2 regions of the Eubacterium sp. AF34-35BH genome follow, and region 2 is predicted to be linked to the other one. Evidence: riboswitches for the same ligand, from Rfam matches in the RefSeq annotation. Region 2 holds a riboswitch; the other holds the start of a gene.

Region 1 (16,690 bases), on a different contig from region 2:
ACTGCTTTTGGTTTTGCGATAGCCGTCATGCTGGGTTAGTATCAATATGTTTTTTTCGTAGCCCATTTCTTTAAATTTCTTTATTGGTATGGAATCTGAAATACCACCATCTAAAAGTTCAAGACCATTAATTTTTACAATACGTGAAACTAAGGGCATTGATGCTGAAGCTCTATACCATTCAATATCATCAGCTTCTCCTGTAGGGCAAAGGTGATATACCGGTTTTCCTGTATTTACATCTGTTGCAACAACATAAAAAGCCATTGGATTTTCCTGATAGGTTTTGGTATCAAAAACATCCAGCTTTTCGGGGATTTCTCTGTAACAAAAATCGGCTCCATATAAATCTCCTGTTTTAATTAAAGAACGAATTCCAACATAGCGTGGATCCTTAGAATATTTCATATTGTATCTTATAGTACGACCAATTTGTTTGGATTTGAAATTGCAACCAAAAGTTGCTCCGGCTGAAACACCAATTGTTCCGTCTACTGTAATATTGTTATTCATCATGGCGTCTAAAACGCCGGCAGTGAACATGCCACGCATGGCACCACCTTCTAGTACAAGTCCTGTTTTCATAACACAATCCTTTCTAAAGTCGTGTCTCAAAGTCATATCCCCATCATAGTACAAGCACAGATGTGGAATGACTTTGATACACTGTAATCAAGAGTATCTTAACACAAATAGGGAAGAATGTTAAAATGAAAAAGAAAAATAAGTATGCTATTTTGATGATTTTGCAGTTTAGAATATGAAAGGAAGATAAAAATGGAAATAAAATTAGTTAGAAAACATATTATTTTTAAGGGCAGAGTACAGGGAGTAGGTTTTAGATATTTTTGTTATACAGAGGCAAATAAGATGAACTTAACAGGTTATGTCCGAAATTTATACGATGGCAACGTGGAAATGGAAGTACAGGGAGATTATCGTGATGTTGAAATGTATATTTTTAGAATAAAGCAGGGGGATTATTTTATTAGAGTGGATGAGGCGGAAGTGACGGATATGAAAGTTAAGGAAGAAAGCTGTTTCCAGATAAAATAGGCAAAAAAGTGAAAAGCACAAACAACGAAAGAACAGAGAAAATAAAAATATACAATAACATTTAAAATAAAAACGTTACAGATATTGACAATAAAGAGTGGGGTGCTATTATGATAGTGCATCACAATTGCATCAAAATTTAAAGGCTCACAGTATGGTGTGATTTGATAAGTAGATGGTTGATTGTAAATAAAGGAAGCAATCAGCCAAATAAGACTGAAAGGAATAAAAATATGAGAAGGGAAAAAGTAGTAAAAGCGGTGGCAATATTGATGTCTGTTTGTATGGTCGCACCTGCTACAGTGTTTAGCAATGTAACCACAAAAGCAGACGTTAATGGCAATGTAACAGCCACAGACAAAAAGGATGAACTAAAAATTGAGGGTGATTACTTCAGACAGTATATGTCAGTGCTGTTAGATCAGGGAAAACTTAAAAATGATAATAATACAATTAAAATGACAAAAGATGAAAAATCAAAATCAGTTATTTTCAGTGGTACAAAAGAAAACTTATTAGAAAATCAGATTGTTCTTGATAAGACACTTAATTTCAATGGTTCAAAAATTGACAGAATTAGTCTGGATGCTATGTCAGAAAAAGGAACAACAGTAACGTTAGGAATTTATGTTGATGGTGCAAGTGAGCCAATTGCCAAAACAGTTCTTAACAGACAGAAGAAGAAAAATGATTGGAGAAACCCAAAGAATATTTCAATAGATATTTCAAGTTTGAACTTAATAGGTGAGCATACAGTTCAACTTAAAGTATTAGATGCTTCTGCAGATAATGTTAAATTTCATATTAGTTCTATTGAATTTGTTGAAAGCACAGTTCCAACAATTTACTTTAACATTGATGAATCAGAGGGAACAATTGCTGAAATGAATGGTTCATCTGACCACAGTGCAGAATGTTATGGCAACATGACAATGACAGTTCCTGATAATTACACATGTGAATATACAGGTAAAAAAGCAAAGGGCGGAACTTATCAGTTAGAATATATTAGAGGTAGAGGAAATTCCACGTGGGGTGTGGACAAGAAACCTTACAAGATTAAGTTAGACAAAAAAGCTGATTTACTTGGTATGGGCAAGAATAAACATTGGGTTTTACTTGCAAACTATTATGACAATAGTTTGTTAAGAAATAAGATTACATATTGGCTTGGCAGTCAATTGAATATGCCATTTACACCAAAAAGTGAACCCGTTGACGTGGTAATGAATGGTGAATATTATGGAAGCTATTTCTTGTGTGAACATGTAAGAGTTGGGAAAACTAGAGTAAACATTGATGATTTAGAAGCAAATGAAGATGCAATGCATGAAACACAGGAACCATTTATAACAGGTGGTTATTTATTATCACTTGAACCTTATGGTAATGAAGAAAAAAAATCTTTTAAAACAAAGAAGAGCAACACTTTCTTAATTGAAAGCCCTTCCTTTGAAGATTACTACAATGAAACACAATACAATTACATAAAAAATTATGTCCAAAGTGTTGAAGATGCTATCTACGGAAAGAATTTCAAAAATGAAAAGGGTGTTTCATATTCAGATTTGATGGACGTGGCATCAACAGTTTATTATTATTTAGTTCAGGAATTTTCCATGAATGGCGATGGATATGTTTCAACAAGTACATATTTATACAAACCAAGAAACGGCAAATTATTCTGGGGACCACTTTGGGATTTTGATTATGTGGCATGGGGCTCAACAGAATATGGTGAATTTTCAACTACAGGCTGGACAGAAAACAGCAATATGTGGTTGGAAAGATTATTTGAAGATGAAAGCTTTTCTAAAAAAGTTGTAGATAGCTGGCCAGAGTTAAAGGCTGCTGTTGAAGAACTTATAAAAGACGGTGGACAGCTTGATAAATATAAGGAGAAAGTTAAACAGTCAGCTTTATACAATTTTGAAAAATGGGGTATATCACCTATTAATTACAACGAGGGTGATTCTGCTGTTAATTTAACTTATGACCAGGAAGTTGAAAGATTAAGAAGCTGGATAAAGGAAAGACTTAATTGGGTTGATAACAATATTAAGACTTTGTCACCTACACCTTGTACAGTAAAATATGTAGCAAACGGTAAAACAATTTACACTGGTAAAGAATACATTGGCAAAAAATTAAGCAATGTACCAACAGTCCCTAAGAAAAAAGGCTATGAGTTTGCAGGCTGGACAACAAAATATCATCTTACTTATGATGAATACATAATACTCCATCCAGACTTGAGTACGGACGATTTAGATGATGAGACAAAGGCTGAATTAGAAGATATTAAGAAAAAAGGTTATGACTATGAAGGTGATTTTGATACATATGATGCTGTTCCAAAGTCAATTACATTAACAGCAAAATATATACCTGAAAACGAAGTTGTAAAAGCAAAGAAAATTTACTTAAATAAAACAAAAGTGAATATTTCAACAGATATAGGTGTAGCTACTTTAATTGCGACAGTTGCACCTTTTGACACAACATTCTCTAATTTAAAATGGTCATCAAGTGATGAAAATGTTGTAACTGTAGATGATGGTATGCTAAATGTAGTAGCACCAGGTGACGCAGTAGTTACTGTAAGCACAGATAACGGAGTTAAGGCAACATGTAAAGTTCATGTATGCAACCAGCAGGAAACACGTGACTTTGACTATGAAAGTTATTTATTAGATGACAATGAAATTACAATGAATGTTGGTGAATACAGACAACTAAACATTACAAGTACACCTGACAATGCAATTTATAGTGAATTTCCATCATTTATCGGAATTGATGAGTCTATTGCAGAAGTTGGAGTAGGTGGAGTTATACATGCTGTTGCAGAAGGAAAAACTGCAGTTGTTATGGTAAAAGATGGCGACGTTTCAACATGCATAGTTAATGTTGTAGACAAATCTAAGAATGTTGTAAAGAAAGGTAGTCTGTACAATGTTAAGGGCAACATTTACAAGGTAACATATACAGGCAAGAAAAATACAGTAACATTTGTAGGCGTAAAGAATAAAAAAGTAAAGAGTGTTAAAGTTCCCGGAAATGTTAAGATTAGCAATAAAACTTTCAAGGTAACTGCCATTGAAAATAAAGCATTTGCTAATTTAACAAATGTAAAGAAAATTACAATTGGCAAGAACGTAGCAAAATTAACAAAAACGATGTTTGCAAAAAATAAGGAACTTAAAAAAATTGTTTTGAAAGCCAGAAAAACAAAAATAGCAAAGGGAACATTTTCTAAAAAGGTTAAAGTTGTAAAACCTAAGAAAACAGTAAAAAAGACATCTCATAGCAGAAAGAAGACTACAAAAAAGAAAACTGATAAAAAGAAGGCAAAAAATAATGAATAAACTACTTAATATGGAAATTTAGTTTATTAACAAAGAGTCTATGGTTTTAGAAACACTAAAGCCGTAGACTTTCTTATTTGCCTATTGTTTCCTGAAATTTTATGAAAGGTGTTATTTTTGTGGTGTAGTTTTTTATGCTTTCTACCCATGGAAAGTTATTAATTATAGGTATTTGCACAATAATACTATATAACTTAAAATATAATTAACAAAAAATTTACAGCGATTAAGTAATTTTGGAAAAGCAAAGTCCATATTGATAAGTTAATTATATATTATTTTGGAAAAATATAATGAATTATTGTATATGTATTTGTAAAACAAAAAATATGTTTTATACTTATTATAGTGTGTGTTTAAGTTTTATCAGCATAATAGCAGAGGAAATAAAATAGGCACTGTAATTTTATTTTACGGAAAGAAAAGAGAAAATTATGAAATTATCTGAGTTAAAAAAAGGGGAACATGGTCAAATTATACATGTTGGTGGAGAAGGACAACTTCGAAGGCATTTTTTGGACATGGGACTTATTGAAGGAACAGGGATTGAATATATGAAAACAGCTCCAATGGGAGATCCTATAGAGTATAGAATATGGGGATATGAATTGACTCTTAGGAAGGATGATGCTGCATGTATTGATATAGAACTTGTAGATGAAAAGGTCATAGAGCAACAATATCAAAAAGAGAGTAATGCAACATATAACAAAACAACGCATCCTCATATTGGGGAGCCGGGAATTTATCATGTTAAACAAAGAGGAGAAAAAATAACTAAAGGTCAGTTAATTACATTTGGTCTTGCAGGAAATCAGAATTGTGGTAAAACAACATTGTTTAACCAACTAACAGGAGCAAATCAGCATGTTGGAAACTTTCCCGGAGTTACTGTAGACAGAAAAGATGGCCCAATTAGAGGCCAGGAAAATACAATGGTTGTGGACTTGCCGGGCATATATTCAATGTCACCTTATACAAGTGAAGAGGTAGTGTCCCGCCAATATTTTCTAGATGACAGACCACGAGGAATTATTAACATTGTGGATGCTACCAATATTGAACGAAATCTCTATTTGACAATGCAATTAATAGAACTTAATATTCCTATGGTTCTTGCACTTAACATGATGGATGAGGTTACTGCCAATGGAGGAGCAATAGATGTAAATAAGTTAGAGGCTTCTTTAGGAATACCTGTTGTGCCAATTTCAGCGGCAAAAAATGAAGGTGTGGATGAGTTAATTGAGCATGCAATGCATGTGGCAATTTACAGAGAACGTCCGGGAAGAATGGATTTTTGTGATTCTGAGGGAGAAGATGGTGGTGCAGTACATAGAGGCATTCATTCAATTATGCATTTGATTGATGACCACGCCCATAAAAATGAAGTCCCAATACGTTTTGCAGCAAGTAAGATTATAGAAGGTGATCAGGAAGTAATTGACCGACTTCATTTAGATCAAAACGAAAAAGAAATGATAGAGCATATTATTATCCAAATGGAAAAAGAAAGTGGCATGGACAGACATGCCGCTTTGGCAAAGATGCGTTTTTCATTTATTGACAAAATATGTAAACAGACAGTTGTCAGACCAAGGGAAAGTAAGGAAAGAATACGAAGCAAAAAAATTGATAAGGTTTTAACAGGAAAATACACAGCAATTCCATCATTCATTGTTATTATGGCAATGATCTTCTGGTTAACATTTAGTGTGGTAGGAGCATGGCTTCAAAACCTTATGAATATGGGAATAACCTATTTAAGCAACTTATGTGAAAATGCAATGAATGGGGCACATGTTAACGAAGTATTGCAATCATTAGTAATTGACGGAATTTTTGTTGGTGTGGGAAGTGTACTTAGTTTCCTTCCAATAATAGTTGTATTGTTTTTCTTTTTGTCATTACTTGAGGATAGTGGTTATATGGCAAGAATAGCTTTCGTAATGGATAAACCTTTTAGAAAATTAGGTTTGTCAGGACGCAGCTTTGTACCAATGATAATTGGATTTGGTTGTTCAGTTCCTGCAATTATGGCAACAAGAACATTGCCATCAGAGCGAGACAGAAAAATGACTATTTTACTTACACCATTTATGAGTTGTTCAGCAAAGATTCCTATTTATGCATTTTTCGCAGCTGCGTTTTTCAGTCACAATGCAGCTTTGGTAATGGTAGGCTTATATTTTACAGGAATAATTGTGGCAATTTTATATGCTGTTATTTTAGATAAAACTAAATTCAAGGGAGAACCGGTACCATTTGTAATGGAACTTCCAAACTATAGATTACCTGGTGCCAAAAGTGTTTTAAGATTAATGTGGGATAAGGCGAAGGACTTTATAACAAGAGCATTTACAATTATATTTTTAGCTTCAATGATAATATGGTTCCTACAGACATTCGACATACATTTTAACTTAGTAAAAGATGCAGGAGATAGCATGCTTGCAATGATAGGTGGAGTGATAGCTCCAATATTTGCACCATTAGGATTTGGAGATTGGAGAGCATCAACAGCATTAATCACAGGATTTACAGCAAAGGAAAGTGTTGTAAGTACACTAAAAGTATTGTTAGGTGGTGGAGCCATAACATCGATGTTTAATGTGAAAAGTGCAATAGTATTTTTAGTATTTACTTTACTTTATACACCATGTGTAGCCGCTGTTACTTCTGTAAAAAGAGAATTAGGCGGAAAATGGGCAATAGGATTTGTGGTTTTACAATGTGTAATTGCCTGGATAATAGCATTTTTGTTTAAGATGGTGCTTATGATTGTATAAATATACATTTTTGTGTAAGTTATGTCCATTGAAATATAGGATAAATAATGCTATTATAAAAACAATTTAATTGAATATCAGTATATGGTTGGGCAAAAGGTTTTATTTACTTACAGAATCTAACAGGTTCTAAGGTAAATAAAACGTTTGTGTCGATTAAAAGGGAATTCGGTTAGAACCCGAAGCAGTCACCACTACTGTAATGCAGACGAGAAAGCAATTATGTCACTGGGAAACTGGGAAGGCGCTTTTAAGGATGAAGCTGAGTCAGGAGACCTGCCATATATGTGGTTTAAATATATTTTCCGGGTGAGGAGGATGTGTTTTTTTGTTGCCTTTTTATAGTAAATTATTTCAAAAATATAGTTTTTGATAAGCAGAGATTTAATCTATGTAAGAGAATTTACAACTTAGCTAATTGTTATGATAAAAGTAATCAGGAGCGACTATGGATAAGAAAAAATACAAAAATTTAATAAATAATATAGTCGTTATAATTACGGTTATTGCTGTTATTGTTACTACATTTAATGTAATTAATAATCGGGGGGATGTGCCGGACAATCCAATGAAAGATAAACTGGCAGATACGTCCAAAGTTTATGAAAACAGTAATCTGAATCTATATGATATAGATAATTCACAAAATCAGGAAGACACAAATAATAAAAGTAATAAGTCAGATATCAACAGCGATTACAATACTGCCAATAAAAGTGATAAGTCAGATAACGATAGTAGTAACAATACTGATAACAGAAGTAACGATGTAGAGAATAATAGAAACGACAATAATAATAAAGGCAATCAGAATACAAAAAATATAGGTAATAAGAACACAAATCTAAATAACACTTCCAAAAAATCAAGAGGAAGCAACCCTTCTAATACCGGGCCGGGAAAAGACGGCGGAAAATATGTATCCCACGTAAAAAATAAAAAAGTTAAGAAAGAATATTTTTCCACAACCATTAAGGATGGAGAAACAATATCAACTTATGAATATTCATTTAAGATAAAGCATTTAATAGATAGTCTTACAGTTGAGCAACAACTGGTTTATGTAAATGAAATGGTTGTAACTAATTTTGATGGCAGAGTTGTGCTAAAAGAGGGCGCAAATGAAATAAGAATTAGCATTACATACAGAACTGAAGATGGTCAGGAAATAAATGCACAGAAAAAATATACAGTAAACGTAGACACAGAAAATCTTTTTATATCTACGGATTTGAAAAATCAAACAGTATCATCACCGATTTTTAAATTTTTTGCACTGGCAAAAATGGGAAACAATAATGGAGAAATGTTTCTTAGTTTAAATGGCAAAAATATAACTGGAGAAAATGGTAAATATTCTGTTGTATTAAAAGAAGGGGAAAATGAAATTATTGCCAAAGGAAAGTATGGCAAATATGAAATAACAAAAACTTTTAAAATTGTTTTAAAGTATCAGGAAGGTTTCGGAATCGAAACAGATTTGGAAAATCAGACAGTTAATGCAGATAAAATAAGCTTTTTTGCACTTGTTAGAAATGGAAGTAGTAAGGCGAAACTTTCAGTAATTGTCAATGGAGATATTATTGAAGGTAGCCAAAATGCTTACAGTACGAAGTTAAAAATTGGAAACAACACCATACGACTGAAAGCAGTGGACACAGGTGGTGTTTCAATAAATAAAACATACACGGTTAAATATGTGCCATTGGCTACAAAAGATACAGAACCAATTCTTGAGTACATAAATATAAAAGATGGAATGGATATTAATGGAGAAACTTTTACGTTGTACATTGGCGCCAAGGACTATAAAGATAACAGGATTTACTATGATGGAATAGAAGTTAAGTTAAATGGCAAAAAGATTCAATATCGCTGGTCTGCAAAATATGTTGGTTATTTACTTAATTTACAAAATGGAATTAATAATTTGGAAATTAAGCTAACCGACAATCAGGGAAGATATAAAGTATTTACTTATAAAGTTAAATGTACATACATAGATCAGGGAACAGTAATAGGAACTGCAACGGTCAGCATAGATGCAAAGGTTATACATTTAGGCGTTTTACTTAAACCTAAGAAAGTTGACATTTATTATGGTGACAGTGCAGCAGATGTGTTTGAAAGAGCAATGGATGGAAGTGGCTTTACATTTACTAACACAGGGACAACAGGCACAGGATTTTATTTGGAGTCAATTGGCAGACCAGGGATATTAAAAGGTTGGAAAATTGACGATAAACTAAAGAAAGAAATTCAAGAAGACGGTTTACAGTTTAATATAGATCCTGCAACCGGAAAATATGTATACGATATGGATAGTCTGTCAGAGTTTGATTTTTGTCAGGGTTCAGGTTGGACATATTGCGTAAATGGTGAATTTAAGGAGTATGGCATGTCAGAATATAAGCCAAAGGATGGGGACAATATTCTCATTAGATATACGTTGGCTTATGGCAAAGATATTGGTGGATATAATCAGTCAGGCACATCCTATGGAATAAAAGACAAGTACGATATTACATATTAAAGTAGAGCTTTATTCAGAATTAAAGGAAAAGTGTCTTGAAGTAATAAGATGAAAAAATATATAAAACCTATTTGAAAAGTAATGAAGCACAACAGGTGAAAATATCTCAAATAAAAGAATAAGATTGGGTGTAATTAATGAAAGGACATAAGTATGATTGAAAAAACAAATCAGGAAATAAATGAAAAGTTAAAAGACATAATTACTGAAGCTGAAAAAGTAATTAAAGGAAAGAATCAAATTGTGGAAAAAGTTTTAATGGCAATAATTTCCAAAGGGCACGTTTTATTGGAAGATGTGCCGGGAGTGGGAAAGACAACTTTAGCTTTAACTTTTAGTAAGGTTTTAGGACTTGATTATAAAAGAATGCAGTTTACACCGGATAGCGTGCCTTCAGATATAACAGGTTTTACAGTTTATAACAAAGAAAGCGGAAGTTTTGAGTATATGGAAGGGTGTGCAATGACAAATCTTTTGTTGGCAGATGAAATTAACAGAACCTCAAGTAAAACTCAATCGGCATTGTTGGAAGTAATGGAAGAAAGAAAAATCACAGTGGACGGAGTCACAAGAGAAACAGGTAATCCATTTGTTGTAATTGCAACTCAGAATCCAACAGGCTGGATTGGTACACAAAGTCTTCCAAAATCTCAGTTGGACAGATTTATGGTAAGACTTAACATGGGCTATCCAAGTAGAGAGAGTCTGATAGAAATTATGAAAGACAGACACCATGAAAATCCGTTAGAAAAAGTTAAAACAGTAGTCACAAGAGAACAATTAATTGACATACAAAACCTTGCAGAAAATATTTTCGTATCTCAGGAAATTTATGAATATATAAGCAGTCTTGTGGAAAAAACAAGAGAATATGAACTGGTAAGTCTAGGTGTAAGCCCAAGAGGAGCTTTGGCAATTTGCAAAATGGCAAAGGCGAGAGCTTTAATGAAAGGCAGAGATTTCGTTGTGCCGGAAGATGTTGACTATGTATTTGAAGATGTGTGTTGCCACAGAATGGTGTTTAATAATAGTCCGTTAGATGATGAAAATTCTAAGGAAGTCATAAAAGAAATTCTAAACAGTGTGACAATTAATATTTAAAACAACATTAAAAAAAGATAGGAACCTTATGAAAATAAAAAAAATCTTATGGATATTATTTTTAATTTTTCTTTTGCTGTTGGGAATTTTGTGTGAAAAATCATTATTTCTCACAATTGCATTGGTACTAATAATATTAGAAGTGTTTTCCTTATTGTATGGCAGATTTGCCCTTAAGAGACTTAGTGTAGATTTAAAGTTTCCGGGAATTGCCGGTAAGGAAAAAGAAACAAAAGGAAAATTAATAATTAAATTAAAGTATTTATTGCCTTTAAGTGAAATTAAGGCTAACTGCAAAATAAAAAATAAGTTTACCGGAGAGGAAAAAGCCGTAACAATTAGCACTTTTATGGGCATGAAGAAAACAGAGAAAATCCCATTAGGACTTAGCAGGGAATATTGTGGTTGCATAAACATAGCTGTTGAGAATATAGAGATAGTTGATTTGTGGGGGATTTTTTCAAACAGAAGAATATTAGGCAATATATGTAAAATGTTTATTTTGCCAGAGACAACAAATATAAAAATAAAAGAAAGTAGTGGAACAACTGCCATAGATTCATGGAAATTTGTGGAAAGTAACAGTGCTTCTTCCGGTGAAATGTACGATATTAGAGAGTATGTTAAGGGAGATAACATAAAAAATATTCATTGGAAATTAACAGGTAAATATGAAACACCTATGGTTAAGAAAATGTCAAAAGAGACAGAAGACCTGGTAATGATACTTTTTAATAATGTAGATGAACAGGAAAGCTATGAAGCTTGGGACAAGTTAGGACAACGCTTGTTTTCCCTTAGCAAAAGTTTAATTGAAAAAAATATATCTCATAGTGTTTCCTGGTGTAGCAAAGGAAAATGGATAACTTATAAAATAACAGAGCAAAAAGACTTAACAGGAAATCTTTTGAAAGTTTTAGATGTTGACAGCAATAAGGATTATTTTGTGGATTTTGAAAAGAAGCTACAGGAACAAAAACTATATTATGAAAATGTGATTGTTGTTTCTAACTAACACAGAAAGGTGAAAAAATGAGAAATCAAAGTACAGTTGATTTAAAAAAATTAAATACGGAAGCTAGTAAATCAACAGCTATTTTGAGAAACGTTTTGGAACTTATTCTTTTAATAGGAACAGGTGGATTTTTGATAACTTTATTAGATTTTAAAATCACATCCTTTGGTCTGAATGGAAAAGTATTTCTAAATAAAATTGGAAATATGGTTGGAGAAAAATTCGGAGTGATAACTTCACAATATAAGCTGACTTCTAATGGAAGTATGGATGTAATATTTCTTGTACTTATTTTGCTGTTAATTTTAACACTGCATGTGTTGATAAGCAGCGAAAGACTATTACCTTTATTTATTGTTGGAATTAGTATTTTGGTTTTACAGGGGGTGTTTGGAAATAACAAAAGTACAATTTGGATGACCATTGTTCTATTTGCAAACATGGCAATTTATTTAAATAAAACAATTGGTAAGGCAACCATTAGGTGGAAAGCACAAATAATAGTAGTTGGCACAGTGCTAATAATAGGTGTGTTAATAAATCCCATATCCAATATTTTATGGAATGAGAATGGTGGTAAGGCAAACAGTATAAAGAAAGTAAATTCTATTTTAACAGAACAAATAGATAACTTTAGATACAACAGAAAGAACAACATAGCCTTAAAAGTGAAAATGTCTAAGCCTGAGGTTTATTATTTAAAAGGATTTGTGGCAGGTGATTTTACAGACAAAGGCTGGGAAAGCACAGACAAAAAGACTTTATACAAATATTCAAATTTATTTTATTGGTTACATAAAGACAGCTTCTATGGACAAAGCCAGTTAGCAAATGGAAAACAGGAGTTACTTGGAGAAAAGTCAGAAAACAAAATGACAGTTAGTGTTGTAGGGGCATCATCTAAATACATATACACGCCTTATGAATATATTACTGATAATGAAAAACTAAAAAATAAAAACAGAATTGGCGATGAAAGTCTTGAGTCAAAAGGTGTTTATGGAAAGAAAAACTATACATTTATTGTAAGTGAAAACATAGTTAATAATTTTTCTGAAATGGTTGATAAATTAAATAGATTACAAACCAAAACAGATTATATGGTAAAGGAAAAGTATTACAATCAATTTGTATATGAGAATTATTTAAAATTAACTAATACTGAAAAGCAATTATTAAGTACATACTTGAAAAACAATACTGAAAGAAAATCTTATGGTGATGCAAAATCTGCAATTGTAAATTTTCTTAATAAAAATATAGCTTATGATGAAAAGTCAGAAGAAATAAAAGATTATAGAAGTTTTCTTACAGAGTTTTTAGAGAAAAACAAAACCGGTAATAATAAAGATTTTGCAACAGCTACAGTTTTAATGTTTAGGTATTTTGGAATTCCATCAAGATATGTAAAAGGTTATTTAATTACCAAAAAAGATATAGAAAATGTTAAGGCAAATCAAACAATTAACATTAAACAATCTAATTATCATTGCTGGGCAGAGTATTATCAGGATGGAATCGGCTGGATTCCATTTGAAACTAACAGTAAATATAGAGATTTAATGGGAACAAATGATAGTATTTCAGGCAACAATAATGATTCTAATAGTGGTGATAAGCAGACAATTCAAAACGTAAATAAGGATAAGCATTTAGATGATGAAGTAGAAGAAAAAAAGGTTAAAGATAATAAAGAGGAGAAATTAATTTATTCTATTGTTGCCTTATTGAATTTGTTAATACTTTTTGTGGTAGCTTATGAAATCAGGCTCTATATACTAAGAAGAAAAATCAGACAGAGCTTTGAAAATGGGGACAATAACAGAACAGTTATTAATTATGTTTCATTTATGGTTAGCACATTGCGTATATTTGCAAAAGTTCAATGTGGCAACATAAGTGAGTATAAAAAAACATTAGCTAAGTATCAGTCAGGAGACAATAACACATATTTAGAAATTGTCAATTTATATGAAAAGGCAAGATACAGTAACAAAGAAACATATGTGAATGAAGTGAACAAAGTTAAAGCTTATGTTAATAATGTAAGGTTTAATATGTATGCAGGTTTAAAGCCGGTTCAAAAGTTCAGATGGAAGTTTGTTTCAAAATATGGAAGCTTTACAAATAGGAGGTAGTAATGAAAAAAAGAATATATTCTTTGCTGTTAATTTTAATATTAGTAGTTACAACATGCTTTTCCGGTTACAGTAATGTGTCAGCGGCTGAAACGGAAGGCAGTAAGAAAACAGTTACCGTTTATTTTACTTTAAGTGAAGATGGAAAATTTGTAACGGGAAATGATGATAATGAAACAGTTCTTTGTCATGTTCCGGTAACCATAAGCTATTTTGATTTGGCAGAGTATGGTTTGGAAGACTATTACAGATATGAAGCAGATTCATTTGAAGATGGCGGAAGATATAACAGCGATAAGATTGTTGAACAGCCAACATTACTACACTTGTTTATAAAAATGTTGGAAAAATATTATTTGCCTAATGGAGAAAAATTCATTCCTAATGACAGCACTCAGGATGCAATGAGCATATCAGGTTCTGCCACAAGTCTGTACATGACAAGATTCTGGGGCCATGATGAAAACCTTATGTATTATGTAAATCATTCTTATCCATTACAGGCAGCAGGATGGGGTTCTACATCAGACTATATTTTGTTAGAAGATGGTATGGAAATTGATGTGGCAATGTTTTCTGATTGGGACTTTTACCACACAGGGGCATTTGCTTATTTTACAAGTGAAAGTACAAATAGTGTCGACTCAGGAATATACAATATTAAAACCAATGAAAACATCAGCCTTACAATGAGAGGCACTGCAACTAATGCGGCAAATGATGGGAGCTCAACTTTTGTGGGAGAAAAGATGCCGGGGGAAGATGTTGTGTATTGCAAACAGTCTCAGGCAGTAGCCGATTATAACAATGATAATTGGAAAAGGTTTGGCACAACAGATGATAAGGGTCAGATTAATTTATCGTTTGATAAGCCGGGAACCTACTATGTGTCATCTACATCCCTTTATGAAAATTATAATTTGTCATCAGGAAATGCCTGTGTGGCACCGCCTATTGCAGTAATAAATGTAAGTGATGACAGCGGGGAAGTAACGGAAACATCTACTGAAAAAGATACAGGTGAAACAGGTACAACACCACAGGAAAGTACGGGCAGTCAGGAGACTAATACTGAAACAGGAACAAAAAATCCTGATGTAACTACAGAAAATGTGGAAGACTACACCGGCAACATTATAAAAAACATAGAAATAAGTAATGGTGTTTCAGATAACGCATTAAAGTATAGCCTGGATTCTCAGTTTCAAAACAATAGAAATGAATATAACATTACAATACCCGATTATGAGAACTCAGTTTGTGTGAGAGCAGCGTTAGACAACAGTGGAATTAATGACGCAGAGATAGTAGTAAATTATACAGACATAAATGGAGAAAACAGGGTAGTTTCAATTGTTGGAGACGATGAACTTGGAAAGAAACTTAACAGGATAATTGAAACAGGAGCAGGTGGAAATCAATTTACAATAACAGCAACTTATAAAAATAAAAAAGAAAATTACACTTTTAATATTATAAGGAAGCTGTCATTGAAAAATCTGTCTGTAAAAAGTAGGGATAACGACATTGATTTACAACCACAGTTTGACCAAAACACAAATGAATATGAAATAAACATACCTGAAAGTTTAAAGGAAATTACTTTAACGGCAGTTCCTTATATGAAAAATCAATACAAGGTTTACATAAATGGAAAAGAAACAGAGAGTGGCAATGATTACACAGTTAGCACAGAAAACAATGTAGAAATAAAGCTTGAAAAGGATGGCTGTGAAAGTAATTTATACATCTTAAAAATTAATAAAACAAAACTTGTAAGTGTAGATTTTGAATTGACGAAAGAAAGTGTTTTACAGGTAAAAAATTCAAATAAAGAAACAATTGTTAGTGAAAAAGTTACTGAAGATAAATATACTCTTGAGAATTTACTTCAGGGCGAAGAGTACTCCTATGTAATCACAAAAAATGGCTATGTATCTAAAAATGGAACTTTTAAAGCAGGGGAAGTTTCAAGTATTAATGGAATTTTAAGGGAAGCTCAGAATAATGAAACAATAAACAAAAATATTAAATCTCAGTGGAGTAATTTCAGAGGTAATAGTGACAATAATGCAGTAACAGATTCATTAACTGCTACAGATTACAAAAACTCAATGTTGTATTGGGCAAAAAAAGTAGGCAAGGGCTATGGCAGTGGAGCACCAAGTTCACCAATTCTTGTGGGGGAAGATTTGGTTTATACTACAGCAACATCAGTTGTAAAAATTAATACAATTACAGGAGAGGTAATTAAAAGTGGCCACATGATTAGAACTTCAGCTTTTAATATTACACCACCAACTTATGGAGATGGAATGATTTTTGTGGCACTGGCAAGTGGTGCCGTACAGGTGTTTAATGCGGATACATTGGAATCTTTGTGGGTTTATGAAGATCCGTTACATGGTCAACCTAATTCGCCAATTACATATCACGATGGTTATGTGTACACGGGATTTTGGAATGGTGAAACAGGCGTTGCTAATTATGTTTGTCTTTCTGCTACAGATGAAAATACAGGTAATCAGACTGAAAGCAAAGAAGCAACCTGGACATATACTTCAAAAGGTGGGTTTTACTGGGCAGGCAGTTATGTTAATGATAATTATCTGGTAGTTGGAACAGATGATGGAGCCAGTGCAGACGAGACAGGAAATGGCTCACTGCTTGTATTAAATCCATTAACAGGA
Region 2 (16,690 bases):
GATAAAGAGGTATATAACTTGTATTTATTAAATTTTTTAACCTTCTATTGGTCTGTTGTACTTATCTCTGTTTTCAATGTTTTCAACTAACTTACTTTCAGTTACAACATCCTGACCTGTCTTTAAGAATACAGGTTTAAGTACAATAGGTGTAATAATTGTTGTAGCAATAACCACGATAATTACCGGTGCTACTAACTCAGAACTCATAAGTCCTGCCTCAATACCTTTGTTTGCAACGATTAATGCAACTTCACCTCTGGATACCATACCAACACCAATTCTTAAACACTGGTAGTTCTTGTATCCACATACTTTTGCACCAAGTCCGCAACCCATAATTTTTGTAATAATGGCAATAATTGTTAACACAATTGCATATACAACAATTAAAATTCCCATGCTTGCAACTGCCTTACCATCTACCTTAAGACCGATACTTGCAAAGAATATTGGGCTTAAAAGCATATATGCTACAACATCAAATTTTGATGCAATGAACTGGTCCTTCTGTGTCATTGAGATAATTACACCTGCAAAGAAAGCTCCTGTAATATCTGCAACGCCAAAGAAATATTCTGCTGCAAATGACATAAGAAGACAGATTACAAATGCCATGATAGCATGTCTGTGCATTCCTTTTCCGTCATGTTCACACCATTTCTTGTATAATTTGTAAATAATAAATCCAAATACAGCAACAAATACAAAGAATAATACTATTTTTAACAATACGATTTCAAGTGGTGTTGTTTCTGCACCTTTTCCACTTTTTCCACCTAAACTGATTACAATTGTAAGTGCAATGATACCTAAAATATCATCAATAATAGCTGCACCTAAAATTGCATTACCTGAAGCTGTTTTTAACTTGCCCATTTCCTGCAATGTTTCAACTGTAATACTAACTGATGTTGCAGTAAGAATTACACCTACGAAAACAGCCTGCATAAATAATGATGATGCCTTTGCAGGTTCAATCCATCCTGCTTCTAAGAACCAATAAGTAAATAATCCACCACCAATTAATGGTACGATTACGCCTAAAACTGCTATTACAAATGATGCTAAACCGCATTTCTTTAATTCGTTAATATCAGTTTCAAGACCTGCACAGAACATAAGAACGATTACGCCTATTTCTGCCATATGATCAATAAATGGTGTTTGATATAATGTTAAAGCACCTAAATCGTGTCCCCCAACCATAACACCATTTAACAAGTTACCTAAAATTGCCGGTCCTAAAATAAGTCCTGCTAATAACGCGCCTACTACTTGTGGCATTTTGAATCTCTTTGTTACCAAACCAAAAAGTTTAGTGCTTGCTAATATTAAAGCAAGTTGCCATAGATATCCATATTCTTCCATTTTCACGACCTCTTTTCTATGTATTTAGAATATAGTTATGTAAAATTTATTTTACAACCTGAATCATAATAACACCTTATTTTAGTAAATTCAACTAATAAATTTAAGATTTTTGTGGGTTTATAAAAGTGCGTAACACATAACAATCTCTGTAATCAAAACTACAACATTAAAAGGTCATAACTCCACCTGTTTTTACACAATTTGGGTTATGACCTTTGGACACTATATTTTTTAATTTAAAAAGTTTTGTATAATAACTGCTTCAGCCTCTTCCTCTGTTAAACCTAATGTTCTTAACTTAAGAAGCTGTTCATCATTAATTCTTCCTATTGCAGCTTCATGAATAATTGCCGCATCTATGTTTTTTGCTCTAATTTCCGGTATTGAACCAACCTCAGCCTTGTCCATAATAATTGAATCACACTGTATATGGGCCTGACATTTGTTATTTCCAATGGCATTTGGATGGAATGTCTGTACTGAATTTCCTTTTCCAACGGATCTTGAAACTATCTGTGCCGAACTGTTTTCGCCGTTAAGCTGAACTTCAATATTTGACTCTGCCTTCTGCTCGCCACTTGTCATAAGACGCTCAGTTACATATAGCTTGGCTTCTTTTCCAAGTTCAACATTTGTCTCTCTAACAGTTGAATCTACACCCTCAATCTGCGCTGTATCCAAAGTAAAAACAGAATTATCTCCCACAATGATATTTGTAACAGGATTTAAAACTCTTGCGCCTGTTCCATTACCTTCGCCATAGTGTTTCTCCACGTATCGTACATTTGCATTTTTTCCAACGTGAAAAGTATGAACACCATCATGTCTGCTTTCATTGCAACCACTATTATGAATTCCACAGCCGGCAATTATGTTTACGTTTGCCCCATCTTCAATGTAAAAATCATTATAAACAAGATCAATCATACCTGAAACACTAACAACCACCGGTATATATACTGATTCACCGTTTGTTTTTCCGTCAATATAAATGTTTATTCCCGGATTGTCTTCTTTTTTTCTAATCTTAATATGTTCACTGTCTCCATGACAAATGGATACGCCATTTTCTCTAAGATTGAAGGCACCGCTTTGGCTAAATTCATTATCGTTAATAACATTTAAAACTTCTTCAGTTACATTGTTAAGCTTCACCATTACGCTCTTCCCTCCAATTCTTCTGCACATTTATGACATTCCTGCACACCGGTAAGATATGGTAGAACCTCATCTTTAGTGCCTATTTTTTTAATCTTTCCATTATCAATAATCATAATTTTATCTGCCATATTGATAATTTTTTCCTGATGTGAAATTACAATAAGACTTTGTTTTTTCTCTGTATGGATTTCTTCAAACTTGTGTATAAGCATTGAGAAACTCCACAAATCAATTCCTGCCTCCGGTTCATCGAAAATGCAAAGTGAGTGTTCCTTAGCCAGCACAGATGCAATCTCAATTCTCTTCATCTCTCCACCTGAAAGTGTTCCGTCTATCTGTCTGTGAATATAATCCTTTGCACAAAGGCCAACGGCTTTCAATAGATTACAACATTCTTCATCTGAAAGATTTTCTCCTGACGCAAGTTTTAAAAGTCTTAAAACTGTCATACCTTTAAATCTTGGTGGTTGCTGAAATGCATAGCCGATTCCTGCATTTGCCCTATGATTAATGTCAAAATCTGTTATATCCTCACCGTCTAATATAATTTTTCCACTATTCAAATGGTTAATACCCATTAATGTTTTGGCTAAAGTGGACTTTCCACCTCCGTTTGGACCTGTAATAACAAGCATTTCCCCATCATCAACCTGAAATGAAATATCATTAAGGAGACACTTTTCTTCCCCTTCATCATCTACATAAAGTGATAAATTTTCTGCTTTAAGCACAATTTATACCTCTCTTCTTATTATTTTTTACAGCTCATTATAACATATTTATCATATATGTTAAATTAAACTTTTATTTAAGTTGCCAATTTAAAATATTTTTATATACTACCTAACTAAACATATCGAATTTAACTTTTATTCTTTTTATTTTTCTAAACATTTCCTGAGACAAAATCATTAGGAAAACAAAAGTGGATAAACCATGTACAAAGTTAAAAAATATACCTGCACCGTAAGTTGCCAGAAACGTAGACAACCTTGGCTTGTCTGTGTACATAACAACTGTGGCCGTATCAAGAATTAGTCCGTACAGCACAAATGTTACAAAAAAACCATATATACTAATTAGAACTCTTTTTTCTGCATGCTTTTGTCTTTTTCCACTAAATACAATTGCCGAAAGTACACCTATTAAACCAAAAGCAATCATCTGCCAAGGGGTCCATGGTCCCTGACCGAAAAAGAAGTCTGAAATAAACGCAGTTAAACAGCCACATAAAAATCCTGATTGTTTACCCAGCATAATTCCTGTAATTATTATTATGGCTGCGCATGGTTTAAATTGTGGTGTCATAAAAAATATAACCCTACCCACAATCGCCATGCCTGTTAGAACACCAAGGGTTACTATTTCTCTTGTTTTGGGTTTTCTTTTTTCAAATGACCACACAAAAATTCCAATTGCCGCCACAATTATAAGTATGGATACTATGTAATAATGTCTTATCATAACATGTCCTCCATTTTGTATGCACCATCAATAATCCCCCTTGCTAATTTTGCAATTGTAGTAGTATAAAATCTATTGTTCAGAAAAAATTCTCTGGCAGTGTCCTCACTAATTAAACTTCCCTGAGCAAACAAGCCACATCTGTCTGAATACTCTCCACAAAAATCTAAATCGTGGCTTACTAAAATAATTGTTTTTCCATTTTCAGCCAAATCCCTTAATAGAATTCCCAGTTGTTCTTTGTAAATATTGTCGATTCCCTTTGTAGGCTCATCCAATAACAAAACAGCCGGCTTTTCTCCAAGGACTTTAGCCAAGGCAACCTTCTGCTGCTCCCCACCACTTAAATCATAAGGGTGCATATTTAGAAGCTTTTGCAAGTTCATTTTTTCAATCAATGACTTGTCCACTTTTTTCAATTCTTCCATTACAGATTCCTGTTCAAAGAGAATTTGCACGTCCTGTGGCAAGAATCCTATTTTACCCCTCACCTTGATTTTGCCCCTGTAAGGTTTAAGAATACCACTAAGCAACATTGTTGTAGTTGTTTTTCCTGTTCCGTTACCACCAATAACTGAGAATATTTCTCCTTTATTTATATGCAGATTTAGACCTTTTATAATATCTCTGCTCATTTTTTCGTATCTAAACCACACGTCTTTCACGTTAACTACACTCATATTCTTTTCATTGTTATATGATGTAGGGAATCCCAAATTTAAAGATTTCCTTTCATTTAAATCTTCATCTTTTTTATAAGATTTACATTCACTCAAATTTTCATCTTTTTTGTAAGATTTATATTCACTGGATTTTTTTTCAGCAAAATTTCTTTTTGAAAAAAATGACTCATCTTTACTGTCACTTATATAATTTATAAGCCAGCTTCTTCCCTCTTTCGTGGATATAGGAATTTGACCTGCGCCGTTATGCCCATTAAAAATCCTACTTGGTATTGGCATTAAAGGACTTACTTCCATATTCAACGCTTCCCTTAAAACCTCCTGTGGACAACCGCACTGTACTAACTTGCCCTCTTCCATAACAACTAATTTGTTTGCATATTTAAGAAGATAATCCAGTCTATGTTCTGAAATAATAACTGTAATTCCAAAATCTTCGTTAATTTTGCTTACAATATCCATAAACCGTTCTGCTGCAATTGGATCTAATTGAGATGTCGGTTCATCCAACACCAAAATTTCAGGATTCATTATCATTACAGCTGCAAGGTTTACAAGCTGCTTCTGACCCCCTGAAAGGTTGTCTGTATTCTCATTATACAAATCAGTTATGTCAAAATATTCAGCAATTTCTGCCACTTTACTTCTTATAATTTCGTTCTTTTCACCCATACTCTCCAAGCCAAATGCCAGTTCATGCCAAACTTTGTCTGTGACAATCTGATATTCAGGATTTTGCATTACAAAACCTATTTTTTTTGCCTGCTCTCTGTCAGTTAAACTTTCTATGTTTCTACTCTCTAACAATATTTCGCCTTCAGTTTTTCCAGCCGGCATAATATTAGGCTTTAAACATTTAAGCAATGTTGTTTTTCCACAACCTGATTTTCCACATAATACAACAAAATCCCCCTTATTAATTGTAAAGGAAACATCTGACAAACTATTTTTTTCTGAGGTCTTGTATTTAAAACTTAAATTCTTGATTTCAATATGAGCCATCTTATTTCCTCCTTTACGTTAATTAATACAGGTGTCAAGCACAACAAACCGTACATCAAATACACAACCATATTATTCTTTACTTGTATAAAAGGATAATAGTAAGTGTAAACTTTTTCTCTCTCTAATGAAAAAACAACAACCAACCATAAAATTACCAGCCAGCCCATTAGCAAATAATCTCTTTTTTGAAATTTATAATTGCTGTAATTTGTTCTTCTTCCTGTTCCAAACCCCCTTGCTTTCATGGAGTCCGCTGTGTAAATTGAATTTTCCAACGCCCAGGTGGTGGTTATTGAGAAAGTTCTGCTGCCTTCTTTTATGCTATCAATTATCTTATCTATACCATTTTTCTTTTTTTGTTTTTTGCATGCCTCTATATAATTTTTCTTTTTTTGTCCTATATGTGCTTCTATACCACTTTTCTTTTTTTGTCTTTTGCGTGCTTCTATAACATTTTCTTTTTCAGTTTTTTCTCTATTTAAAAGATTTATTTTCTCGTCATAATTTCTTTTATTGACTTTATTTACCATTGAAACTTTACGTTGGTGCCTTGTATACTGGGGTATAAATCTCATTATCATGGTTATTAAAAGAGACACGTTTGGTAGCACTTTTCCTATTGCACCTAAGATTCTTTCCACGCCCATTACCTGATTAAAAGTTGAAAACCACAACAACATTGCCCCTATTATAATTGCAGATATTAATCCGTAAATAATAGATTCCAAAGTTACAGGATTTCCCGTAAACAGATAAAACAACAACGTTCCACCTTTATGAGAAAACAATGGGTTTATAATTGCAGAGACAATAATTATACCTACAACTACTGCGCAATACTTTAATCCCTCTGTTTTTTTCAGCATAAAATAATAGACTACTGCCGAAAAAAGAGAAATAAAAACTAACCCTACACTCATTTGAAACATTGTTGTTCCTAATACAAGTAAATAAAATATTAAATTTACAACTGGGTGGTATCTTGAAAATTCATCTGTCACTATTTTACATCCTCGCCTAAATCACATGTGTATCGCCACTTTATTACATCGCCATCTTTTACAGTGTACTCACTACAACTTACCTGTGGATATTTGTCATTTACACTGTACATCCAACCTGATTTCTTCCCGCAGGAGAACTCATAAATATTATCAATGCCCTCTACATACGCACTTTTTCCCGTAAAAGATGCCTCCATAAGAATGCTGTTTTTATCAAGCTGTCTTTTAAGAACATCGTAAACAGTATCTTTTTCATAAAATTTTACTTTCTGACTTTTTAATATAATGCCGTCTTTTGGTATATGATTTTTCAACCCTTTGTCTAAATCTTTTAAGTTGTCATAAATTGTTGAACACTCTACCAAAATGGTGCAGTTTCCGGCTTCCTTTTGTGGTGCATTACTTTTACCACAACCTGACATTGTTACTGTAACTAACAAAACTAATGCAACCATTGTTAGCTTAGTAGTTTTCTTTTTCTTTCTTACAAAAATTCCTATACCTGTAGCTGTCGCTAATGCAGCAATTATTAAAATTAGTATTATACAATTTTTTACGGATTTTTCTTTCTGTTTCTGATTTATAGCTTTGTGGGCTTCATTCTCTGATACATTTACGGATTCTGCTGTATTTCCTGAATCTTCTATATTACTAATTTTGTTATTGTTATCTTTATTGTTGTTACTTTTTTTGCTTTTACTATTTTTTGACTTGTTTTTCGTATCACTATTTGTGCCTGAAATATTCTTATTTGAATTCACTGATGCATTTGATTTTTTGCTATTTCCGGAACTTACACTATTATTATTTGACTTGCTACCTGTGCTATTGTCTGTAGTATTACCTAGGCTATTTTTCTTTTTATTTTCTGATGTTTTACTGCCCTTTTTTTCATAAGATTTTTTATTAGTTTTCTTATCTGTGCCATAATTATTATTCTTTTTGGCATCACCCATATCATACAGATTACTGTCGTCAGCTAAATTCCTGTAGTACGCAACAAGTCCATACATGCCCTGTTCTGTTGCCATTTGATTTACAAAAGTATCCTTAGTGTGCTTAAAGGCACCATTTGAATAAAATTGCAACAAACCGTCTAATACTGTATTTCTATTTTTTATAAATCTACTGTCTTTTACGCTAATATTAAGCATTGACATTGCTGTTAAAACCTGTGCTGTACTTTCACAGTTTTCACTATTAGATGTGGAATAAGCCCCTGTTTTATTCTGCTTTTTGGACAGGTATTCAATTCCTTTTTCTAATGCTTTTTCCACCTTACTTTGTTTCTTATAATTTGCCAACGCCTGCATTGCCATGGCTGTCACATCAACATCTGACTTGCCACCCATATATGACCAACCGCCATCGTCGTTTTGTGCATTTACAAGTAAACCAACCAATTTTTCTCTTGTTGTAACTTTTCCATCATAACTTTTTGCCGGTTCAGGAATTGCATAATCTCCACTGTCTAAAGCTATTAATGCATAAGTTGGTCCATTGATTCCAAGCTTGTTTACATTATCAAATTCTGCCAAAGATTTTAATAAGTCATAGCCTTCAAAATTTTCAGGATCAATACCTAATGAAGTTAAAGCTAAAACAACTCTCGAATACTCTGTGTATTTTCTTGTTGATAAAACTCCATCGCACTTTTTCACATATTCTTTTAAATTGTTTAAATAAATTTCTACATAAGATGACGGAACTTTTTCAAAACGTGCCAATCCAATCATCAACCATTCGCCACCTATACTTCCGTACTGGGGATTTTGAATTGTAGACATTTCATATTTGGAAATTTTCTGTAAATAGCTTTCCGTTTGTTTCTTATTTAATACTGTTTTACATTGTGTAGAAGTAGATTGTGATACAACACACAACATTATTAAAAACATAAATATTAATTTTTTTATTGTACTTAAAACTTTTTCTCTCATCTTCTACACCTTTATCTTTGTTGAGATTTCTATTATAAAAGAATGTTACTTGCGGCATTCTTCGCACCGAGTGCGTGTTGCCGCGCAACATTTTTCCTTTCGCGCCAGGGTGCATTCCTAGTGAAACGTTTTAATGTAATAAGAAATTCTGAAAGAATTTATTATTACATTAAAAATTATCGCAGCAAATTTATAAAAAATCTACTGCGACAATCTTCCTGCTATTTTTTTATCTTAACTGATTTTGGACTACTCCATTTACCATATACTTTCTGGTTTCCTGACTTCTTGTAAGCTCTAACCTTTACATAGCATTTTGATTTTTTCTTTAGCTTAGTAAGTGTATATGTTGTTTTCTTTGTGTTTTTGTATTTACAGTTTTTGAATTTTTTATTTGTTGCATATTTAATCTGATAACCTTTTGCACCTGTTACCTTATTAATTTTAATTTTAACCTTTTTACCCTTAACATTCTTTAAAGACTTAATACTTGCTTTTTTTAAAGTTGTCTTTTGTGTTGTTGTAGGTTCTGCTGTAGTTACCTGCACTTTTTCTAAGTTTGTGTATGCAGCATCTACATCTTCCTGAGTTGCATCATAATTTGCAAGAACCTTAATAGCTTCTGCCTTTGCTACTACCTGAGGGTTGTCTGGTGTATTAGCTACTAATTTAGTAAGTGCATCTTTATTTGGAAGTTTCGCACTTTCGATATTTTCATAGTAACTTACAAAACCTAAATCAGCTCCACCTGCATAAACGCTAAACTGAAGTCTGATAACATCTCCATCTTTTACAGGCTGTGAATCCATTGCCACATCAGGTGCAACATTATTAACTGTATACATCCAACCTGCTAAACTACTATATGAACCTGAACCTAACTTCTGGTCATCTGTAAATAACGCATTTGTACTTGTATTTGTTGGAGCATCATAATGCTGATTTCCATAACCATAGTCAACATCAATACTTGGCATCTTCTGAATACTTTCAGGAATATTAATAACGCCTGTATCTGCATAACTGATTGAATCAATGTAATATCCATAAGATGATAAATTAATTGTTAAATTCTTTTCCTTGGCAACTTCTTCTAAAACATCCTTAGCTGCTGCCCCTTCGTTTACCTGAACTGTAACCGGTTCAACTAAAAAGCCCTGTCCAATTGTAAATCTTTCAATAGCAAATGTTACGTTAATTTTCTTTGTTTCATTGGCATATGTTGTAGTAAACATACCAACAACTAATGTTACTGCCATTAACAAAGTTAAAATCTTCTTTGTTACTTTGTTCATTTTATCCTCCTTTTGTCAATATAAATTTATTCAGAAATCAAGTATAAAATTTCTCTAAAATTAGAAAAAGTCCTGCTTAAAAAGCAAGACAAAAAAACCCTTATGGGCCATATATACTCCTACTCGCCTTGCTTACGATTTCCAGCTGGTTATGTTGACGTATCCTGACTCAAGTTCATCCTATTCTAAGCGCCTTCCAGAAATCATCCGTGACATAATGCTTATTTCGTCCCTTATACAGTAGAGAAAGACTGTGCCGGATTCTCACCGGACTTCCCTTAAACTAAATAATTTTAATATTCACATACAACCATTAAATTTATGTAATTTTTTTTAATTGTAATTAATTAAAATATATCCAGACCATAACTATTTTTATTTTATTGACACACTCATTCTATACTAATGGCTTTACAGTGTCAAACACTAATATTATTTATTTTATTTTCTTACTCTCCTGCACATAATTTTGCAAAAACTCACTCCTGCCAGGGTACTTATTGTGGTTGCAATAATTGCTGGTGCAACAATAGCTCCTGGGTTGTGAGAATTATACTGGCTTCTGTATGCTATCATACTAACAGGAATTAATTGTAATGATGAGATATTTAATACTAAAAATGTACACATCTCGTTGGTGGAAATATGACTTTCTATTATTTTTCCCTTTTGTGGTATTGGATTTTTTGCTAATTCTTCCATAGCTTTTAAGCCAGCCGGTGTTGCCGCCCAGCCCAAACCTAAAACATTTGCAATTATATTTGTAATTATGTGTGGTCTTGCACTATGGTTACATGGCAAATTGGGAAACAACCAATTTATAAGTGGATTAATTGCTTTTTCACATTTTTTGACTAAGCCTGATTTCTCAGCTATATTCATAAAGCCCATCCACATGCTCATTATCCCCAACATTGTTATTGATATTTTCACAGCTTCCTCAGCCCACATTACTGCTCCGTTGCCAACCTTATCAATATTACCTGTTATCACACCATAAACCACACCAACTATAATCATAAAAGTCCAAATATAATTTAACATTTTCCGCTCTTTTTGCCTATTTACACATAATATTAAGGATTTTGTTCTTATATGAACGAATTTTTTTTCAACAGTGATTTTTGCCTAAAATATAGTACATTTTGCTATTTTATAAAAACGATTAAATTACTTTGTCTAATTTTTTTACAGATTATTGGAAACCTTTCCGATTTTTCTATAAAAATACGATATTTTTTTCATATATTAATGTATAAACTTTGGTTATTTTTGCCCTTTTCTTTTTCTTGACTTAATTTGTTTTAGGCATTAGTATTGTATGTCGAATGAGGGATGAAACTGTGCCATTCAAGTAGTGACAGTTTTTAAAGGAGGTATTTGCAATGAAAACAGTTACAGTTAACTTGAACTCAATCGAGAAAGTTAAGTCTTTCGTTAATGATATTGTTAAGTATGAAAATGATTTTGACTTGGTATCAGGACGCAATTATGTTGATGCAAAATCAATTATGGGGATATTCGCCTTTGATTTGTCAAAACCTTTACAACTTAACATTCATGCTAACGACAATTGTGATGAAATCACAAAATCATTAAAAAATTATCTTTGTTAATTAGAAATCAATTCATATAGCGACAACAGGTCGCACACCCCCCCCAAAAAAAGGGGCTGTCGCTCTAACCATTTATAATCGTTAGGGCACAGTACCTTTTTTGACCATATTTTATTGTTTTCCCCAAAATAATAGTGCGCCTTTTTTCTTTTGTCTTCAGAAAAAAGGTGCACTTAAATAAAGCCCCCATAGAGGTTTGTTAATCTGTTTTAAAAGTTTAAAATTTACGCACTTTTTAATGGGAATATAAATCAGTCAGATCCATCTTCTCCACAAACTTTCGTCGCTTAATAAATTTTTATTATTTAATAAGCTCATTATAAATGTCTCTTTTTGAAACGCCCCTGTCCTTTGCAACCATTTTCATTGCAGTCTTTTTGTCCATATCCTGATTCATATAGAATTGAACGTGTTCCTCAATAGTCATTAATTCCCACTGTTCTCTTTTTTCAGCCTGAATTTCTTCCATTGGCTTTCCTGCAATTACTAAAACATACTCTCCTTTTGGCTCCTTGCTGTCATAATATTCAATTGCCTCACTGATAGTTGTCTGAAAAGCTTCCTCGTATTTCTTTGTCAACTCTCTACAAATAGTCAGCGGTCTGTTGCCTATTGTTTTTTCCAGTTCCTTTAAAGTTTTAACTAAACGATGAGGTGCTTCGTAAATAATAGTAGTTCGCACTTCATTTTTTAAACTTTCAAGTACCTGTTGCTTTTCTTTTTTATCCTTTGGCAAAAATGCCTCAAAAACAAAACGTCTTGTTTTCTGACCTGACATGGTAAGTGCTGTTATGCATGCTGCAGCTCCTGGAAGAGAAGTTACTTCTATTCCTGCTTCATAGCACTGTCTTACAAGTTCTTCCCCAGGATCAGATATTCCCGGAGTTCCTGCATCAGTTATTAATGCAATGTTTTTTCCCTGTAACATATCCTGAACCAACACCTTTGCTTTATCATATTTATTAAATTCATGATAACTTGTCATTGGCGTTTTTATATCAAAATGATTTAACAATTTTATACTGTTTCTTGTATCCTCTGCACCAATTAAATCAACCTCTTTTAGTGTTCTAACTACTCTATAAGTAATATCTTCCAGATTTCCTATTGGTGTCGCACATAAAAATAACTTTCCTGCCATAATTTACCTTTTTCCATATATTTCTAAAATTTCGTCTGTATACACACCCTGTTCTTTGTAGACAATTAGTGGTGCTTCCACTTTCATCATGGACTTGCGTCCTCTATGTCCTTCAATTAAAAGCATGTTTGCGTCTTTATCCTTAAAAGGATGTACCATTCTAAGTCGTTTAGGTTCGATTTTGTACACACTCATAAGATTCATAATTTCTACCAAACGTCTTGGTCTGTGAACCATATAAAATCTTCCACCGGGTTTTAAAACCTTGGCAGCCTCTCTTATAACATCATCAAGAGTACATTTAATTTCATGTCTTGCAATTGCCTTAGGCTCTTCAAAATTCTCAATCCCATGATTTTCTGTCATATAAGGCGGATTGCATGTTACTACATCAAAAGAAGCCGGCTTAAATATAACCGACGCCTCTTTTATGTCACCCTGAACAATGTGTACTTTTTCTTCTAAATGATTAAGAATTACACTTCTCTTTGCCATATCAGCACTGTCCTGCTGGATTTCCAAAGCATAAAAATCTTCACCCACAGTTTTTGCCTCAAGCAATATTGGGATAATTCCTGTGCCTGTTCCCATATCCAAAACTTTTTCGTTTTCTTTAACCTGGGCAAAGCCTGACAAAAGAACTGCATCCATGCCAAAACAAAAGCGCTTTCTGTCCTGAATTATTTTATATCCGTTTCTCTCCAGGTCATCTATCCTTTCCCCTTCTTTTAAAAACAGATTATTTTCTTTTTCTAAATTCATAATTATCCTTTTGATTTTTCTAATCTAACTTTGAAGCTTCCATATCTTCTAAACCTTTTAATTCTTTTAACTCATCAGAAGCTAACTCAAATTTCTTTTTCTTTGGCTTAAATTTCAATTCATTAACAGAATATTCACGTTCTTCTCTTTCGTCATTTTGCTCAATAACAATTTTAACTTTCTGACGTAAAACATTAACACTCTTAACTTCTCCTTTTAAACCATCAAAAGTTTTAACTGTTTCACCTACATTTGGTAAGTTAGAATTCAAATACTCGTATGCTTCCTGCTCATTTTTTAGGCAACACATCAGTCTTCCACATATTCCTGATATTTTGGTAGGATTAAGAGATAAATTCTGTTCCTTCGCCATTTTTATTGACACCGGAATAAATTCTGACAAATATGTGCTACAGCAAAGTGGTCTTCCACAAATTCCAATACCACCAAGCATTTTTGTCTCATCTCTTACACCAACCTGTCTAAGTTCAATTCTTGTTTTGAACACTGATGCTAAATCCTTAACCAATTCTCTAAAGTCAATTCGTCCATCAGCAGTAAAATAAAACAATACTTTATTATTATCAAAAGTATATTCTGTATCTATTAATTTCATTTCAAGACCATGTTTTTTAATCTTCTCTTTACAAATAAAGAAGGCCTTCTTTTCCTTATCTTTATTTTGCTTGGCAATCTTGTCATCTTCCTCAGTTGCCACTCTTATGACAGGTTTAAGAGGCATAATAACGTCTTCTTCGTTTTTTTCCTGCACACTCTGTACAACTTTTCCGTATTCAATACCTCTTGCTGTCTCAACAATTACATGATTGCCAACTTCTATTTTAAAATCCAGCGGATCAAAATTATAAATTTTTCCCGCCTGTCTAAATCTAACTCCTATTACCTTTACCATCATTCATCCTTTCTTTTATTGCTAAAAATAAGACTTCCATTGTTACATCAAAATTAACATTTGATTTTATTCTACTCTGAGCCTTATCTAACTGTTGTAAAATAATATTTATACCATAATAATCTATTTTTTCTGACATTTCTTCTATTAACTTATAGTCATCCTGAAATACCAGTTTATCATCACTTTTTGAAGCCTTATATAATAAAACATCTCTGAACCATATTCTAATTAGACTGAAATATTCATCAATCTGCTTCTTAAAAGATGCTGCTTCCTTTACATTATTTGATATTATATCCATGCCACCTTTTTCCAGCGACAACAATGCCCCAACAACATGATTTTTCAAATCCTTAAAATCTTCTGATGTTGCCAGTTCAACTGCCTTTCCAGGGTTACCTCCACTAAAAACTGCTGCCATCGATGCCTCATAAGCACCAATGCCATATTCCGACATTAACTTGTTTTTAATTAATTCCTCTTTCACCGGTCTAATATTCAGAACTACACATCTTGACAAAATTGTTGGCAAAAATGTGTCTGCATTTGTAGTCAACAAAATTATTATTGCATATTCCGGCGGCTCCTCTATTGTTTTAAGCAATGCATTCTGTGCCTGCACAGTCATTTTTTCACTTTCATCAACAATATATATTTTGTACCTGCTACTATATGGCTTAATATCTATATCATCATTAATTTGTTCTCTTATTTCGTCAACACCAATTCCGGATTTCTCATAAGTAACATACTTTATGTCCGGCTGATTCTTGGAATCTGTCTGCTTACACGACTTACAATGCCCACATGCTTTGCCATTAAACTCCTCACATTGCAATGCTTTTGCAAAATCCACTGCAAGCTGCATCTTACCTGTGCCTTTTTCCCCATTAATAATGTAAGCATGAGAAATCTTTCCTATCTTTATGGCATTTTCGAAGTGTTTTACTATATGGTTTTGTCCTAAAATTCTTCCTGACTCCATACTATCCTTTATATCCAACAAAATTTAATAATTTATAAACTACTAATCTTTTAACCTGCAAATTACAGTCTTTTTTTCCTGTAAACTCTAAAATCCTTTAACTTACAGATTACGGTCTTTTTTTCCGTAAACTTTAAAATTCTTTAACTTACAGATTACGGTCTTTTTTTCCGTAAACTTTAAAATTCTTTAACTTACAGATTACGGTCTTTCTTTCACATAAACTCTAAAATCTTTAACTTACAAACAAAGACTTTATTATTCACAAACCTAACTTTTATCATATCATAATTTATTAATTGTTTCCACAATCTCGGCAATACATCTGTCTAAATCATCATTCATGTATCTTCTTTCAATACCGGCATTTTTGATGTTTTCTTCCTTAAAATCTTCCTCATCTGCAAGAAATCTTCTACAAAGTTCAGCGTATTTTGGCTCTTTCTCCAAGCGCTCTCTTTTTATGGCACGCTCTAACCTTTCACCATTTTCTACTTCTACATATATAGGTACCACCACATCTTTTCCATAATACTTAACCATGGCATTGTAAGACTCCAAAGTTCCTATATAAATGTAATTATCTGCACCCAAATTAATTTGACCGTCATCTAATGTGAAATAACTCCACACTCCGTACACAGTATCATAATCTCTGCACTCAATAATTTTTCCCTGTTTTCTATATTCAGCAAGTTTTTCCCTACTAACAAAATGATATTCCACACCCTCCTGTTCCCCTTCTCTCATTGGTCTTGTTGTGTAACCAACAATTGTTTTTAAATTTAATTCCTTATTATTTTTCAAATATCTAAAAATTGTATCTTTTCCACTACAACTTTTTCCCAATACAAAAAATATTTTTGACATATCTCCTCCAACTTACAGGCATACTATAATCCATACCATTCCTAATAATTATAATAATAGAATTTTTGACATTCATTATCTAACCTTTAATATCTACTATATGTTCATAATAAGTAATTAATCATTTACAGTAACTAATCAATTATTCATAATGATTAATTAAATATTTATAATAGATAATCAAATATTTACATAAATTAATAATTAATGTAAATATAAAAAATTTATCTTTTGATAACAATAATTTTTTCATTATCAATTCCCTTTATATTTAAATTAGACATTTTATATTCCATTATTTTTTTCAACATTTGATTTGTAATTAAATCCCCTGGTACAATAATTGGTATCTCAGGCGGATAAACATACACATATCCTGCACTTACCCGACCTACAGCATTACAAACATCTATTTTTTCTTTTTTGCATAATAATGCCTCATATATTGTCATTACCTGCTCCGTTTTTTCTAAT

The links. Region 2 has a riboswitch for cobalamin ahead of DWZ69_RS00045 (DUF4430 domain-containing protein). Riboswitches for the same ligand answer to the same signal wherever they lie in the genome.
Region 1: another riboswitch for cobalamin. It lies ahead of DWZ69_RS03245 (DUF4430 domain-containing protein); the one in region 2 lies ahead of DWZ69_RS00045 (DUF4430 domain-containing protein).

Annotation. Positions count from the first base shown of each region.
Region 1 is NZ_QUDZ01000002.1:270,921-287,610, reverse strand. Features, by position in the region: gene DWZ69_RS03265 (patatin family protein) at 1-585, opposite strand, end outside; gene DWZ69_RS03260 (acylphosphatase) at 778-1,056, shown strand; gene DWZ69_RS03255 (CotH kinase family protein) at 1,290-4,424, shown strand; gene feoB (ferrous iron transport protein B) at 4,859-7,213, shown strand; cobalamin riboswitch at 7,329-7,512, shown strand; gene DWZ69_RS03245 (DUF4430 domain-containing protein) at 7,662-9,746, shown strand; gene DWZ69_RS03240 (MoxR family ATPase) at 9,900-10,847, shown strand; gene DWZ69_RS03235 (DUF58 domain-containing protein) at 10,876-11,862, shown strand; gene DWZ69_RS03230 (transglutaminase-like domain-containing protein) at 11,880-14,000, shown strand; gene DWZ69_RS03225 (cadherin-like beta sandwich domain-containing protein) at 14,003-16,690, shown strand, end outside.
Region 2 is NZ_QUDZ01000001.1:1,706-18,395, reverse strand. Features, by position in the region: gene DWZ69_RS00080 (cation:proton antiporter) at 37-1,371, opposite strand; gene DWZ69_RS00075 (SufD family Fe-S cluster assembly protein) at 1,606-2,532, opposite strand; gene DWZ69_RS00070 (ATP-binding cassette domain-containing protein) at 2,532-3,266, opposite strand; gene DWZ69_RS00065 (ECF transporter S component) at 3,379-3,999, opposite strand; gene DWZ69_RS00060 (ABC transporter ATP-binding protein) at 3,996-5,684, opposite strand; gene DWZ69_RS00055 (energy-coupling factor transporter transmembrane component T) at 5,657-6,688, opposite strand; gene DWZ69_RS00050 (DUF4430 domain-containing protein) at 6,688-8,631, opposite strand; gene DWZ69_RS00045 (DUF4430 domain-containing protein) at 8,853-9,926, opposite strand; cobalamin riboswitch at 10,065-10,245, opposite strand; gene DWZ69_RS00040 (nucleoside recognition domain-containing protein) at 10,368-10,970, opposite strand; gene DWZ69_RS00035 (hypothetical protein) at 11,312-11,542, shown strand; gene rsmI (16S rRNA (cytidine(1402)-2'-O)-methyltransferase) at 11,844-12,683, opposite strand; gene DWZ69_RS00025 (tRNA1(Val) (adenine(37)-N6)-methyltransferase) at 12,687-13,445, opposite strand; gene DWZ69_RS00020 (stage 0 sporulation family protein) at 13,465-14,358, opposite strand; gene DWZ69_RS00015 (DNA polymerase III subunit delta' C-terminal domain-containing protein) at 14,336-15,346, opposite strand; gene DWZ69_RS00010 (hypothetical protein) at 15,632-16,216, opposite strand; gene DWZ69_RS00005 (aminotransferase class I/II-fold pyridoxal phosphate-dependent enzyme) at 16,441-16,690, opposite strand, start outside.